2 regions of the Variovorax sp. GW823-FHT04F07 genome follow, and region 1 is predicted to be linked to the other one. Evidence: predicted binding sites of a transcription regulator. Region 1 holds the regulator's gene; the other holds the start of a gene.
The links. Region 1 encodes NrdR, which represses ribonucleotide reductase genes. Its sites were predicted from a motif close to CACNANATNTNGTG; they were not measured.
Positions count from the first base shown of each region.

Region 2: AC1RAA_RS23195 (ribonucleoside-diphosphate reductase subunit alpha) is a predicted target of NrdR. The motif match lies at 1,227-1,240, and genes of this name have one in related genera.

Region 1 covers NZ_JBXAIG010000001.1:575,642-578,842, forward strand. Annotated here, with positions in the region: gene ribD (bifunctional diaminohydroxyphosphoribosylaminopyrimidine deaminase/5-amino-6-(5-phosphoribosylamino)uracil reductase RibD) at 15-1,145, opposite strand; gene nrdR (transcriptional regulator NrdR) at 1,174-1,617, opposite strand; gene glyA (serine hydroxymethyltransferase) at 1,651-2,895, opposite strand; ZMP/ZTP riboswitch at 2,934-3,060, opposite strand; gene AC1RAA_RS02665 (lytic transglycosylase domain-containing protein) at 3,110-3,201, opposite strand, start outside.
Region 2 covers NZ_JBXAIG010000005.1:286,866-290,066, reverse strand. Annotated here, with positions in the region: gene AC1RAA_RS23205 (sigma-54-dependent transcriptional regulator) at 1-369, shown strand, start outside; gene ampD (1,6-anhydro-N-acetylmuramyl-L-alanine amidase AmpD) at 356-973, shown strand; gene AC1RAA_RS23195 (ribonucleoside-diphosphate reductase subunit alpha) at 1,323-3,201, shown strand, end outside.

The DNA of each region.
Region 1 (3,201 bases):
GCGTGCGCGGCGGCTCAGAAGCGGTCGCGGCCGGCGACGCGCGCGACGATGCGCAGGTCGGGCCCCAGCATGTCCACCGACTTGAATTCGAGCGGCAGCGCACCCGCCAGCGAGGTGAGCGGGCCCTCGGCGTGCAGGTGGCTGGCGATGTCGAGCCCGCTGCCGATCAGCTTGGGCGCCAGGTACACCAGCAGCTCGTCCACGCAGCCTTCGCGCAGCAGCGAACCGTTGAGCTTGTGGCCCGATTCGACATGCAACTCGTTGACGCCGCGCGCCGCGAGGTCCTGGAGCATCGCGGGCAGGTCGACCTTGCCGTGCAGGTTGGGTAGGCAGGTGATGGTGGCGCCGCGAGCTTCGAGTGCGGCCGCCTTTTCTTCGTTGTGCCGGCTCGCGGCGTAGATCCAGACGGCGCGGCCAGCTATGAAAATGTGAGCGTCGGGCGAAGTCTGGAGGTGGCTGTCGACGACCACGAGGTGGGGCTGGCGCGGCGTGTCGACCAGGCGCACGTCCAGGCGCGGGTTGTCTTCGAGCAGCGTGCCGACGCCGGTCAGCACGGCGCCGGTGCGGGCCCGCCAAGCGTGGCCGTCGGCGCGCGCGGCTTCGCCGGTGATCCACTGGCTCACGCCGTTGTGCAGGCCGGTGCGGCCGTCGATCGAGGCGGCGATCTTCATTCGAACCCAAGGCTGCTTGCGGACCATGCGGCTGAAGAAGCCAATGTTGAGTTCGCGGGATTCGTCGGCGCCCGGTCCGACTTCGACCTCGACGCCTGCCGCGCGCAGCCGCGCAAAGCCTTGTCCCGCCACGAGCGGGTTCGGGTCGGCGAGCGAGGCCACGACGCGGCGCACGCCGGCGGCGATCAGTGCGTCGCAGCAGGGGCCGGTGCGGCCGTGGTGCGAGCAGGGTTCGAGCGTGACGTAGGCGGTGGCGCCCGCAGTCGAATGGCCTTGGGCTTGCGCGTCGCGCAGCGCCATCACCTCGGCGTGCGGACCGCCGGCTTGTTGCGTGTGGCCCTGGCCGATCACGCGGCTGTCGGCGTCGCACAGCACGCAGCCGACGCGCGGGTTCGGGTCGGTCAGGCGGATCGCGGAGGCGGCCAGCCGCAGGGCGGTCGCGATGTGGGAGGCGTCGTGTCGGGAAGAGGACATGGCGGGTTCGTTCACGCCTTCTCGGGGGTCAGATGTCGCGCAGCAGCTGGCGGAACTCGTCCACGTCCTCGAAGCTGCGGTACACCGAGGCAAAGCGCACGTAGGCGACCTTGTCGAGTTTCTTGAGTTCGCGCATCACGAGTTCGCCGACTTTCGTCGAATCGATTTCGCGCAGGCCGCTGGCCAGGAGCTTCTGTTCGATGCGCAGCAGGGCGTTGTCGATCTGCTCGATGCTCACGGGGCGCTTGCGCAGCGCCAGCATCATCGAGGCGCGCACCTTGGTCGAGTCGAAGTCGGCGCGGCTGCCGTCCTTCTTGACCACGACGGGGAAGTTGACGTCGGGGCGCTCATACGTGGTGAAGCGTTTGTCGCAGGCGCTGCACTGGCGGCGCCTGCGGACGAAGTCGGCGTCTTCCGAAACGCGGGTCTCGACGACCTGCGTTTCGAGATGACCGCAAAAAGGGCATTTCATGCGGCCAGTGCTTCTCTTCTTCTATTTACGAAATCAACGGTAGACAGGGAAGCGGCTCGTCAAGGCGTGGACCTTGGCGCGCACCGCGTCGATGTTCGCCGCGTCGCGCGGGTTCTCGAGCACGTCGGCCACCAGGTTCGCCGTGATGCGGGCCTCTTCGTCCTTGAAGCCGCGCGTGGTCATGGCGGGGGTGCCGATGCGCACGCCGCTGGTGACCATCGGCTTTTCCGGGTCGTTGGGGATCGCGTTCTTGTTGATCGTCATGTGGGCGGCGCCCAGCACGGCTTCGGCTTCCTTGCCGGTGATGCCCTTGGAACGCAGGTCGACCAGCATGACGTGGCTTTCGGTGCGTCCGCTCACGATGCGCAGGCCGCGCGCGGTGAGGGTGTCGGCCACGATCTGGGCGTTCTTGACCACCTGTTGCTGGTAGGCCTTGAACTCGGGCGTCAGGGCTTCCTTGAACGCGACGGCCTTGGCGGCGATCACGTGCATCAGCGGGCCGCCTTGCAGGCCGGGGAAGATGGCGCTGTTGATCGCCTTCTCGTGCTGCGATTTCATCAGGATGATGCCGCCGCGCGGGCCGCGCAGGCTCTTGTGCGTGGTCGAGGTGACGATGTCGGCGTGCGGCACCGGGTTGGGGTACACGCCCGCGGCCACGAGGCCGGCGTAGTGGGCGATGTCGACCATGAAGATCGCGCCGACGTCCTTGGCGACCTTGGCGAAACGCTCGAAGTCGATGTGCAGCGAGTAGGCCGAGGCGCCCGCGATGATCAGCTTGGGCATGTGCTCATGCGCCTTGCGTTCCATCGCGTCGTAATCGATGGCTTCGTTGGCGTCCAGGCCGTAGCTCACCACGTTGAACCACTTGCCGCTCATGTTGAGAGGCATGCCGTGGGTCAGGTGGCCGCCTTCGGCCAGGCTCATGCCCATGATGGTGTCGCCGGGCTTCAGGAAGGCGAGCATCACGGCTTCGTTGGCCGAGGCGCCGCAATGCGGCTGCACGTTGGCGGCGTCGGCGCCGAAGATCTGCTTGACGCGGTCGATGGCCAGTTGCTCGGCCACGTCGACGTGCTCGCAGCCGCCGTAATAGCGCTTGCCTGGGTAGCCTTCGGCGTACTTATTAGTGAGCTGCGAGCCCTGGGCGGCCATGACGGCCGGCGAGGCATAGTTCTCGCTGGCGATCAGCTCGATGTGGTGTTCCTGGCGCGCGTTTTCGGCTTGAATCGCAGCCCAGATTTCGGGATCGGTCTGTTCGACCAGGATATTGCGTTGGTACATGGCAGTCCTTTGAAGACGAGGTCCTTGTTCAACCAAACAAGGGCTGCCCAGGCGAACGGCTGAACGCCTGTTGTGGTCAGGCGGCACGCTTCCCAGTGGTATTCCACGTCAGCGCGTGGCACCTTTTTCAGGGTGCTGCGCCTATCGCCAGTCGCGTACAGGCCGAGTGTAGCGCAGGCCTGCACGCATCCGGGCCGGGAGGGCCGGCAAGGCCTCAGGAAACTGCGGAGAGCAGGGCGACCTTGGCCGGCTCGCTGCCGGTGGCAGGCTCTTCACCCACGGGCTTGGCCGGTGCCACGACCGGGA
Region 2 (3,201 bases), on a different contig from region 1:
CTGCACCGCGCCGTGGCGCTGAACGACGGCGACGAGCTGCACATCGACCTGATGGGCGCGATGACGCCGATGCCCACCGCGCCGCGCGGCGAATCCGCTGAAGCGCCAGCCGCCGCTGCGGTGGCTGCGGCCCCCGCGCCGGCGGTCGAGCCCAAGCCCGCGCCGCCGCTGCCCTCCGACCTGCAAGCTTGGCTCGACCAGCAGGAGCGCGAGATCCTCGTGCGCGCGCTGCACGAAAGCGGCTTCAACCGCACGGCCGCCGCCGCGCGGCTGGGCATGAGCCTGCGCCAGATCCGCTACCGCATCGCGCGCCTGGGCATCTCCACGCCCAACGGCGACGACGGTGCCACCGCGCATGCCGACGACTGACGACTTCGCCACGACACCGGCCGGCGACGACAGACTTTGGCGCGCCGGCTGGTACCGCTTCGCCAAGGCCCTGCCCTCGCCCAACTTCGGCCCGCGCCCCGTCGGCGCGCAGACCGACCTGATCGTGCTGCACTCGATCAGCCTGCCGCCGGGCGAGTACGGCAGCGACGCGGTGCAGCAGCTCTTCACCAACCGGCTCGACTGGGACGCGCACCCGTACTTCCAGTCGATCCGCGGGCTCGAGGTGTCGTCGCATTTCTATGTGCGACGCAACGGCGAGCTCTGGCAGTTCGTGAGCTGCGACGACCGCGCCTGGCATGCCGGCGTGTCGTCGTGGCGCGGACGCACCAACTGCAACGACGACTCCGTCGGCATCGAGCTCGAAGGCCTCGAGGGCGAGCGCTTCGAAGAGGCGCAGTACGAGACGCTGGCGAGCCTGTGCGCCGCGCTCGCGCAGCACTACGCCATCGCCCACATCGCCGGCCACGAGCACATCGCGCCCGGCCGCAAGCAGGACCCCGGCGCCGGTTTCGACTGGCGCCTGCTGCGCGAACAGCTCGGCTGGAATCCACAGATGTTTCCCGAGCAGGTGGTCGCGCGCTAATTTTTTCAATCGCTCCGTGGCCCGCGATGCGCCGCTCTCGCAGCGCAGCAATCTCGCAAGCGCAGGCACGCGACGTAGCAACCATGCGGGCTGCAGGCCCAAATCGCCTTGCAAGCCGCGCCCCATGCGGGTTGCGCCACCATGGGCCAGTATTCACGCGGCATCGCTGGCGATGCGCTGGGTACGGCGCAATTCCTGTAAGGCTTGCATCCATAGGAAAACACTACCTGTAGTGGCTTGTAGGGCACAGACACCCTAGATATAGTGTCTTCCCGTTCGGCAACAACGCCGACGCAAGGCCCGCGAGGCCTTGCCAACCAACAAGAATTGCACAACCGAGAGGAAGCGAATGCAAACTGCACTGAACACCCCGTCGACCCCCCGCGCCGTCCCCGCGACGCCGCAGCAGCAACAAGACACTGCGGGCTCGCCCACCGGTCAGAACCTCGCGCACTACCAGATCATCCGCCGCAACGGCGCCGTCGTTCCCTTCGAGCCGAACAAGATCGCCATCGCGATGATGAAGGCCTTCCTGGCGGTGCACGGCACCCAGGGCGCGGCTTCCGCCAGCGTGCGCGAGACCGTCGACACGCTGACGCAAGGCGTGATCCGCGCCATGGTGCGCTCGCGTCCGGGCGGCGGCACCTTCCACATCGAAGACGTGCAGGACCAGGTCGAGCTCGGCCTGATGCGCGGCGGCCACCATGAAATCGCGCGCGCCTACGTGCTGTACCGCGAACGCCGCACCCAGGAACGTTCGAAGCAGGGCGAGCAGGACGTGCCCGCCGCGCCGGCGCTGCACGTGCTCGACAACGGCGAGCGCGTGGCCCTGGACCTGAACGAGCTCAAGGGCCTGATCGAGTCGGCCTGCCAGGGCCTGGGCGACAGCATCACCGCCGCCCCCATCGTCGCCGAGACGATGCGCAACCTGTACGACGGCGTGCCGCTGGACGAGGTCTACAAGGCCTCCATCCTGGCCGCCCGCACGCTGATCGAGAAGGACCCCGACTACACCTTCGCCACCGCGCGCCTGCTGCTGCACACGATCTTCAAGGAAATCATCGGCCGCGAAGTGATGCCGGTCGAGCGCGCCACCGCCTACGCCGACTACTTCCCGCAGTTCATCAAGAAGGGCGTCGAGAACGAGCTGCTCGACGAGAAGCTGCTGCAGTACGACCTGCCCCGCCTGGGCGCCGCCCTGAAGGCCGAGCGCGACAACCAGTTCGACTACCTGGGCCTGCAGACCCTGTACGACCGCTACTTCCTGCACGTGCGCAAGACCCGCATCGAGCTGCCGCAGGCGTTCTTCATGCGCGTGGCCATGGGCCTGTCGCTGAACGAAATCGACCGCGAAGCCCGCGCCATCGAGTTCTACGAAGTGCTGTCTTCGTTCGACTTCATGTCGAGCACGCCCACCCTGTTCAACGCCGGCACGCTGCGCTCGCAACTCTCGAGCTGCTACCTGACCACCGTGCCCGACGACCTGGACGGCATCTACGAGTCGATCAAGGAAAACGCGCTGCTGTCGAAGTTCGCCGGCGGCCTGGGCAACGACTGGACCCGCGTGCGCGCACTGGGCAGCCACATCAAGGGCACCAATGGCGAATCGCAAGGCGTGGTGCCGTTCCTGAAGGTGGTGAACGACACGGCCGTGGCCGTGAACCAGGGCGGCAAGCGCAAGGGCGCCGTCTGCACGTACCTGGAAACCTGGCACCTCGACATCGAGGAGTTCCTGGAGCTGCGCAAGAACACCGGCGACGACCGCCGCCGCACGCACGACATGAACACCGCCAACTGGATCCCCGACCTGTTCATGCGCCGCGTGATGGAAAAGGGCACCTGGACGCTGTTCTCGCCCTCCAACGTGCCTGACCTGCACGACCTGTTCGGCGCCGACTTCGAAAAGGCCTACGTCGCCTACGAAGAGAAGGCCGCCCGCGGCGAGATCAAGCCCGCGCGCACCCTCCAGGCCTCGGACCTGTGGCGCAAGATGCTCACGATGCTGTTCGAGACCGGCCACCCCTGGATCACGTTCAAGGACGCCTGCAACGTGCGCTCGCCGCAGCAGCACGCCGGCGTCGTGCACTCGTCGAACCTGTGCACCGAGATCACGCTGAACACCAGCGACACCGAAACCGCCGTGTGCAACCTGGGTTCCGTGAACCTGCTGCAGCACCTGAAGGACGGCAAGGTCGACCAGGAAAAGCTCAAGCGCACCATCTCGACCG